Regions from separate parts of the Streptomyces sp. NPDC025638 genome, predicted to be linked through region 2. Evidence: riboswitches for the same ligand, from Rfam matches in the RefSeq annotation. Region 2 holds a riboswitch; the other holds the start of a gene.
The links. Region 2 has a riboswitch for glycine ahead of gcvT (glycine cleavage system aminomethyltransferase GcvT). Riboswitches for the same ligand answer to the same signal wherever they lie in the genome.

Region 1 (4,408 bases), on a different contig from region 2:
GGACGAGGAGTCCGCGCGGCTGGCCGGGGCCAAGCTGCGCACGGACATACGGGCCGTCACGGGGCTCACCGGGTCGGTGGGGCTCGCGGCATCGAAGATGCTCGCCAAGATCGCCTCCGAGCAGGCCAAGCCGGACGGGCTGGTGCTGATCGAACCGGGGACCGAGCGGGCGCTGCTGGGCCCCATGTCGGTGCGGACGCTGCCGGGGGTCGGCCCGGCGACGGGGGACCACCTCCGCAGAGCCGGGATCACCACGGTCGACGAGATCGCCGAGGCGGGTGAGGACGAGCTCGTACGGCTGCTGGGCAAGGCTCATGGGCACGGGCTGTACGCCATGGCGCTGGCGCACGACGAGCGGCCCGTGGTGGCCGAGCGGGAGACCAAGTCGGTCTCGGTCGAGGACACGTACGACGTGGACATCCACGACCGGCTCAGAGTGGGTCTTGAGGTGCAGCGGCTCGCCGAGCGGTGCGTGCGGCGGCTGCGCGGGGCCGGGCTGTCGGGGCGGACCATCGTGCTGAAGGTGCGGCGGTACGACTTCTCCACGCTCACCCGGTCCGAGACGCTCCGCGGGCCCACGAACGATCCGGCGGTGGTGCGGGAGGCCGCCGCGCGGCTCCTCGACTCGGTGGACACGACGGGCGGTGTACGGCTGCTCGGCGTGGGCGTCTCCGGGCTCGCCGACTACACACAGGAGGACCTCTTCGCGCAGGCGGCGGGCGAGCGGGCCGACGCGGCGCCGGAGGAGAGCGTGGGCGAGCCCGCGCCGGAAAGCCCGGCGCCCGTCGAGCGGCACTGGTCGCCCGGTCATGACGTGCGGCACACCGAGTACGGACACGGCTGGGTGCAGGGCAGCGGTCTTGGGCGGGTCACCGTGCGCTTCGAAACGCCGGACTCGGAGCCCGGGCGGGTGCGGACGTTCCGGGTCGACGACGCGGACCTGGAGCCGGCGGATCCGTTGCCGTTGGTCCAGGGAGTGGGGGAGGGAGAGCCGGAGCGGAGCACGGGCGAGCCTCGGGCCGCGACCACGCCGCTGTGAGGCGGCCGCCGGGACCCGGACGGGTTGCCGGAGCGTGGGACGGGCGCGGACAGGCCCGGAGGCTGCTCAGGCCCGCCGTGTCGCCTCCTCGGTCACCCCACTCGTTCGGCCTCAGTTCTCGTCCGTGCCTGCCAGGTTGCCGAAGTCGTGGTCGGGGAGGCGGGGCGGTGGGGCCACGTCCAGGCCGTAGTGGTGGTAGAGCTGGAGCTCCTGCTCCGGGGAGAGATGGCGGCCGACGCCGAAGTCGGGCGCGTCCTTGATGAGGGCTCGGTCGAACGGGACGTGGAGGGTGCCCTCGACCAGTTCACTGGGCTCCAGCGGCACGAAGGCGTCCCGCGAGAACAGGCCGGTGCGTATGGCCGCCCACTCCGGCACGCCGGTCGCGTCGTCGAGGTACACCTCGTCGATCGTGCCGATCTTGGTGCCATTGCGGTCGAACGCCTTGCGGCCGATCAGGTTGCGCGGATCGATGTCGGTCTGCACGGGCCCTCCACATGGTCGCAACTCATCCGTAAGCACTACAAAAGAGCACAATCAAGGAGGCGGCCACTCGAAGGCCCGGGCGTTGACCTCGCTGGTAGTCTTGCAAGCGGCTGCTGACCCCGTGCGGGAGAGTCCTCCGGACATCACCGGAGGCGCCGAAGGAGCAAATCCTCCCCGGAATCTCTCAGGCTCACGTACCGCACGGACGAGGTCACTCTGGAAAGCAGGGCGGGTGTCGACGGCTTCCGCTCTCACCGACGGTGAAAGCCGGTGCCTTCGGGCGACCCGGTGAAGCTCTCAGGTTGAGATGACAGAGGGGGAGGCCGTCGGGGTACCCGTGCCGGGGTGCCCCTCGAAGGTCGCGTCAGACCAGGAGGCCTCCGCAATGACCGCCCAGCGCATTCCGCTCACCGAGCTCGAACAGGGCATCCCCTTCGAACAGCGCCACATCGGGCCCGACCAGGAGGCGCGGGCCAAGATGCTCGCGCACGTCGGTTACGGCTCGCTCGACGAGCTCACCGCCGCCGCGGTGCCGGATGTGATCAAGAACGCCGACGCGCTCGACCTGCCGGGTGCCCGGACCGAGGCCGAGGTGCTCGCCGAGCTGCGCTCGCTCGCCGACCGCAACCAGGTGCTCGGCTCGATGATCGGACTCGGGTACTACGGGACCTTCACCCCGCCCGTCATCCTGCGCAACGTCATGGAGAACCCCGCCTGGTACACGGCCTACACGCCCTACCAGCCGGAGATCTCCCAGGGGCGCCTCGAGGCCCTGCTGAACTTCCAGACCATGGTCGCCGACCTCACCGGCCTGCCGACCTCCGGCGCCTCGCTCCTCGACGAGGGCACGGCCGCCGCCGAGGCGATGGCGCTGTCCCGGCGCATGGGCAAGAACAAGAAGGGCCTGTTCCTGGTCGACGCGGACGCGCTGCCGCAGACCATCGCCGTGATCGAGACGCGTGCCGAGCCGGCCGGTGTCGAAGTCGTGGTCGCCGACCTCAGCGACGGCATCCCGGCCGAGATCGCCGAGCGCGAGATCAACGGCGTGCTCGTCCAGTACCCGGGTGCCTCCGGTGCCGTACGGGACATCAAGCCGGTCATCGACCAGGCACACGAGCTCGGCGCGCTCGTCACCGTCGCCGCCGACCTGCTCGCCCTGACCCTGCTGGTCTCGCCGGGCGAGCTCGGCGCGGACATCGCCGTCGGTACGACCCAGCGCTTCGGCGTGCCGATGGGCTTCGGCGGACCGCACGCGGGCTACATGGCCGTGCGCGAGAAGTTCGCGCGCAGCCTGCCCGGGCGCCTCGTCGGCGTCTCCGTCGACGCCGACGGCCACAAGGCCTACCGGCTCGCCCTGCAGACCCGTGAGCAGCACATCCGCCGCGAGAAGGCGACCAGCAACATCTGCACCGCGCAGGTGCTGCTGGCGGTGATGGCGGGCATGTACGCCGTCTACCACGGGCCGGAGGGCCTCAAGGCCATCGCGCGCCGCACCCACCGCTACGCCACGATCCTCGCCGAGGGCCTCAAGGCCGGCGGTGTCGAGATCGTCCATGGCGCCTACTTCGACACGCTGACCGTCAAGGTCACCGGCCGCGCCGACGAGATCGTCGCCGCCGCCCGGGACAACGGCGTCAACCTCCACCGGGCCGACGCCGACCACGTCTTCATCGCCTGCGACGAGACCACCAACCGGGCCCAGCTGGCCGCCGTGTGGTCGGCGTTCGGCGTCGAGGGCGACATCGAGGCGCTGGACGCGGCGACGGCGGAGGCCCTGCCGGGCGCGCTGCTGCGCTCCGACGCCTACCTCACCCACCCGGTCTTCCGCGAGCACCGCTCCGAGACCGCGATGCTGCGCTACCTGCGCAAGCTGGCCGACCGCGACTACGCGCTCGACCGCGGCATGATCCCGCTCGGCTCCTGCACCATGAAGCTGAACGCGACCACCGAGATGGAGCCGGTCACCTGGCCCGAGTTCGGTCAGCTGCACCCCTTCGTACCGGCCGAGCAGGCCGAGGGGTTCCTCACGCTCATCCGTGAGCTGGAGGAGCGCCTCGCCGAGGTCACCGGCTACGACAAGGTCTCCCTGCAGCCCAACGCCGGCTCCCAGGGCGAGCTGGCCGGTCTGCTGGCCGTCCGCGGCTACCACCGTGCCAACGGCGACGAGCAGCGCACCATCTGTCTGATCCCGTCCTCCGCGCACGGCACCAACGCCGCGAGCGCCGTGATGGCCGGGATGAAGGTCGTCGTCGTGAAGACCGCCGAGGACGGCGAGATCGACGTCGAGGACCTGCGGGCCAAGATCGAGCAGCATCGCGACGAGCTCGCCGTGCTCATGATCACGTACCCGTCCACCCACGGTGTGTTCGAGGAGCACGTCGCCGACATCTGCGCCCAGGTGCACGAGGCGGGCGGCCAGGTCTACGTGGACGGCGCCAACCTCAACGCCCTGGTCGGTCTCGCCAAGCCCGGCCACTTCGGCGGTGACGTCTCCCACCTCAACCTGCACAAGACCTTCTGCATCCCGCACGGCGGCGGTGGTCCCGGCGTCGGCCCCGTGGGCGTACGGGCGCACCTTGCGCCGTACCTGCCGAACCACCCGATGCAGCCCGCGGCCGGCCCGGAGACGGGCGTCGGACCGATCTCGGCGGCGCCGTGGGGTTCCGCCGGCATCCTGCCGATCTCGTGGGCCTACGTCCGGCTCATGGGCGGCGAGGGGCTCAAGCGGGCCACGCAGGTGGCCGTGCTGAGCGCCAACTACGTCGCCAAGCGTCTGGAGCCGCACTACCCGGTGCTCTACACCGGCCCCGGCGGCCTGGTCGCGCACGAGTGCATCATCGACCTGCGTCCGCTGACCAAGGCGACCGGCGTGAGCGTCGACGACGT
Region 2 (4,408 bases):
CGGCGACCTTGAAGGAGACCGCCTTGGCCGCGATCACGTGCTCCAGAGGACCGCCCTGGAAGCCCGGGAAGACGGAGGAGTTCAGCTTCTTCGCGAAGTCCTTCTTGGCGAGGATGATGCCGCCGCGCGGGCCGCCCAGCGTCTTGTGGGTGGTGGAGGTGACGACATCGGCGTACTCGACCGGGTTCGGGTGCAGACCCGCGGCGACCAGACCGGCGAAGTGCGCCATGTCGACCCACAGATACGCCTCGACCTCGTCGGCGATCCGGCGGAACTCGGCGAAGTCCAGCTGCCGCGGGTACGCCGACCAGCCCGCGATGATCACCTTCGGGCGGTGCTCCTTGGCGAGCCGCTCGACCTCGGCCATGTCGACCAGGCCGGCCTCGTCCACGTGGTAGGCGACCACGTCGAACTGCTTGCCGGAGAAGTTCAGCCGCATACCGTGGGTCAGATGACCGCCGTGCGCCAGGTCCAGACCGAGGATGGTGTCGCCGGGCCGGGCCAGCGCGAAGAGCGCGGCCTGGTTGGCCGAGGCGCCCGAGTGCGGCTGCACATTGGCGTACTCGGCGCCGAACAGCTCCTTGACCCGGTCGATGGCGATCTGCTCGGCGACGTCGACGTGCTCGCAGCCGCCGTAGTAGCGGCGGCCCGGGTAGCCCTCGGCGTACTTGTTGGTGAGGACCGAGCCCTGGGCCTCCATGACCGCGACCGGAGCGAAGTTCTCCGAGGCGATCATCTCCAGGGTGGACTGCTGGCGCAGCAGCTCGGCGTCGACCGCGGCGGCCACGTCCGGGTCGAGTTCGTGCAGGGGCGTGTTCAGGACGGACATACGTCTACGACTCCTCAGCCGGCGGTGTGGGCCACGTACTCGTCGGCGGAGAGCAGGTCGGCCGGCTCGTCCGTGACGCGTACCTTGAACAGCCAGCCGCCCTCGAAGGGGGCCGAGTTCACCAGGGAGGGGTCGTTGACGACGTCCTCGTTGACCTCCGTGACCTCACCCGTGACCGGCGAGTACAGGTCGGAGACAGACTTCGTGGACTCCAGCTCGCCGCAGGACTCGCCCGCGGTCACCGTGGAGCCGACCTCGGGGAGCTGGGCGTAGACGACATCGCCGAGCGCGTTGGCCGCGAACTCGGTGATACCGACCGTCGAGACGCCGTCCTCGGCGCCCGACAGCCACTCGTGCTCCTTGCTGTAGCGCAGCTGCTGGGGGTTGCTCATGGCCTGAATTCTCCTGTACGCGGGGATGTGCTGATGACTGGGGGAGTACTGAAACCGCAGGTGAGCGGGGTGATGTGCCCGGCATCACAAGCAGGCGGGGCGAGGGCCCCGGTGATCAGTCTCTACTTCTGGCGCCTGTAGAAGGGCAGTGCCACGACCTCGTACGGTTCGTGGCTGCCGCGGATGTCCACGCCGACGCCTGCCGTGCCGGGCGCGGAGTGCGCCGCGTCGACGTAGGCCATCGCGACGGGCTTGCCCAGCGTGGGGGAGGGGGCACCCGAGGTGACCTCGCCGATCACCGCGCCGCCGGCGACGACCGCGTACCCCGCGCGGGGGACCCGGCGTCCCTCGGCGACCAGGCCGACCAGGACGCGCGGCGGGTTCTGCTCGGCGCGGGCGGCGGCCTCGGTGAGCGCCTCGCGCCCCACGAAGTCGCCCTCCTTCTCGAACTTCACCACCCGGCCGAGTCCGGCGTCGAAGGGCGTGAGGGAGGTCGTCAGCTCGTGCCCGTACAGCGGCATGCCCGCCTCCAGGCGGAGCGTGTCACGGCAGGACAGGCCACAGGGGACCAGACCGACGCCCTCGCCGGCCTTGGTCAGTGCCTGCCACAGCTCGACGGCGTGCTCCGGCTTCACGAACAGCTCGAAGCCGTCCTCGCCGGTGTAGCCGGTACGGGCGATCAGCGCGGGGACACCGGCGACGGTGCCGGGCAGGCCCGCGTAGTACTTCAGGCCGTCCAGGTCGGCATCGGTCAGCGACTTCAGGATGCCGGGGGACTCGGGGCCCTGGACGGCGATCAGCGCGTAGGCGTCGCGATCGTCGCGGACCTCGGCGTCGAAGCCGGGCGAACGTTCCAGCAGTGCGTCCAGGACCACCTGGGCGTTGGAGGCGTTGGCCACGACCATGTACTCGGTCTCGCCCAGCCGGTAGACGATCAGGTCGTCCAGGATGCCGCCGTCGGCCTGGCAGATCATGGTGTAGCGGGCGCGGCCCACCCCGACGGAGGCGATGTTGCCGACGAGCGCGAAGTTCAGGAACTTGGCCGCCTCCGCGCCGGTCACCGTGATCTCGCCCATGTGCGAGAGGTCGAAGAGTCCGGCCTTCGTGCGCACGGCGATGTGCTCGTCGCGCTCGGAGCCGTAACGCAGCGGCATGTCCCAGCCGGCGAAGTCGGTCATGGTCGCACCGAGCGAGCGATGCAGCGCATCGAGCGCGGTATGACGGAGTTCGGTACTGCTCATCGGTCGGTTGTCTCCCAAGGCGATGGGGGTCCCCCCGCGCGAGCCGAATTCGAGCGTGGGGGAGGGCGAGGTCGTTCCTCCCCATCTGTCATCGGAACCTGAGAGGTTCGCCATGACCACCCCTGTCCGGGACGACCACGGCTTGCACCTTGGGTGGGGCCACCGTCACGGCGGCCCGCTTTTCAGATGTGCCTCGCCCGCGCGGTAACGGTGCCTGAGAGATTCAAGGGAGGGACTTGCTCCTTCGGCGCCCCGGCAGTGCTGCCGAGGACTCTCCCGCGCGGATTCAAACGGCCGGTATGCAGTTGGCGGCCACATCATTGCACGCCTCGCCCGCGCGCGGCAGGTCGGCTTCTGTAACCGGGCTGTGGCAGTACGCGCACGAAAACGCGAGACACCAGGCATTACCTTCTCTTTACACTCGACGGGCAGGGGATCTCCGAGCCCAAGGGGAGGACGATCACGGTGAACAGGACCACGGCGTACGCCACGACCACGGGCATGGCCCTGCCGAAGCGGCCCACCGCCTCGGCCCGCGGACGCTGCGACGAGCGCCCGGCACCGGTCGTCCGCGATCTGCGCGACCGCGCCGGCCACAGCCCGCACGGCCTGCTCTTCGGCCCCGGCGACCTGGTCGTGATCACCGGCCTGCCGGGCAGCGGCAAGTCCACCCTGATGAGGCGTGCGGTCCGGGGCGCGCGCATCGACTCCCAGGACACCCGTGACCGCTGGGACGCCCGCATGCCCCGCCTGCTGCCGTACGCGGTCTACCGCCCCCTGGTCCGCCTCGCCCATTACGCCGGGCTGCGCCGCGCCCTGCGCTCGGGCGAGGGGGTCGTCGTGCACGACTGCGGTGCCCAGACATGGGTGCGCGAATGGCTGGCCCGCGAGGCCCGCCGCCGTGGCGGCACCCTGCACCTGCTGCTGCTCGACGTCACCGCGGACACCGCACTGGAGGGCCAGCGCGAGCGCGGCCGCGGTGTCTCCCGCTACGCCTTCCTGCGCCACCGCAGGGCCGCCGCCCGCCTCCTGCGCACGGTGGAGCGGGGCGAGCTGCCCCCGGGCTGCGGCTCGGCGGTGCTGCTGGACCGGGCCGCGGCGGACGTCCTGCACCGGATCGGCTTCGCGCGGTGAAACCGGGTCACCGGTACCCGCTAGCCTTTCCAGCCATACCAGTGGTTCCCAGCAGGCGGTAGGCAGATGGACTTCCCGGCGGACTTCCCCACGGACTTCCCGGCACAGGCGCACCCCCATCCGCACGGCGGATGGCCCGGCAACGAGCTGGAGGAGGTGCTGTCGGCGTCCCTCGGCGTGCCGTCGGCCGGCGCCCGGATCGTCGAGGTCCTGAGCCGCAGCTTCGTATGGATCCCGCTGCCCAACGGCGGCGGCCCGAACAGCGGTCCCCTGGACCTGCCCACGATGGAGATCGAGGGCCAGGTGTACGTCCCGGTGTTCAGCTCCGAGGAGCAGTTCCGCCAGGTCGTCGGCTCCCACATGTCGTACACCATCGCCCCCGCCGTGGAGTTCGTCCGCGGTCTGCCCCCGCAGGTCGGCCTCGCGATCAACCCGGACGGCGTGGTCGGCGTCCCGCTTCCGCCGGAGGCGGTCGCCGAGCTGTGCCGGGCGGGGCGCACCGAACTCGACGGCCCCTCGACCGGCGGCCGCGTCCGCCTCTTCGAACCCGACTGGCAGGACGACCCGGTCGACTTCCTCGCCGCGGCCTCGGCGGAGTTCGCCGGGACGGGCGTGGTCGCCACGGCCCGCCGCTGCCTGGCCGCGATCGAGACCGCGGACCCGGTGATGTTCGTGGGCGTCGAACTGTCCCAGTGGGAGGGCGACCTGCGAACGCTCCCCCTGGAAGCCCTGGGCAGGGCCCTGGGGAAGGCCCCGGTGCGGTGGCCGGTCAACCTCGTACTGCTCGACGTGGCGGAGGACCCGGTGGGCCA

Region 1: another riboswitch for glycine. It lies ahead of gcvP (aminomethyl-transferring glycine dehydrogenase); the one in region 2 lies ahead of gcvT (glycine cleavage system aminomethyltransferase GcvT).

What each region holds. Positions count from the first base shown of each region.
Region 1 covers NZ_JBVHLX010000004.1:648,843-653,250, reverse strand. The annotation lists gene ACZ4EG_RS13985 (DNA polymerase IV) at 1-1,039, shown strand, start outside; gene ACZ4EG_RS13980 (PRC-barrel domain-containing protein) at 1,151-1,522, opposite strand; glycine riboswitch at 1,637-1,732, shown strand; gene gcvP (aminomethyl-transferring glycine dehydrogenase) at 1,908-4,408, shown strand, end outside.
Region 2 covers NZ_JBVHLX010000021.1:59,758-64,165, forward strand. The annotation lists gene glyA (serine hydroxymethyltransferase) at 1-829, opposite strand, end outside; gene gcvH (glycine cleavage system protein GcvH) at 844-1,221, opposite strand; gene gcvT (glycine cleavage system aminomethyltransferase GcvT) at 1,344-2,462, opposite strand; glycine riboswitch at 2,538-2,654, opposite strand; glycine riboswitch at 2,655-2,751, opposite strand; gene ACZ4EG_RS39015 (AAA family ATPase) at 2,928-3,596, shown strand; gene ACZ4EG_RS39020 (enhanced serine sensitivity protein SseB) at 3,663-4,408, shown strand, end outside.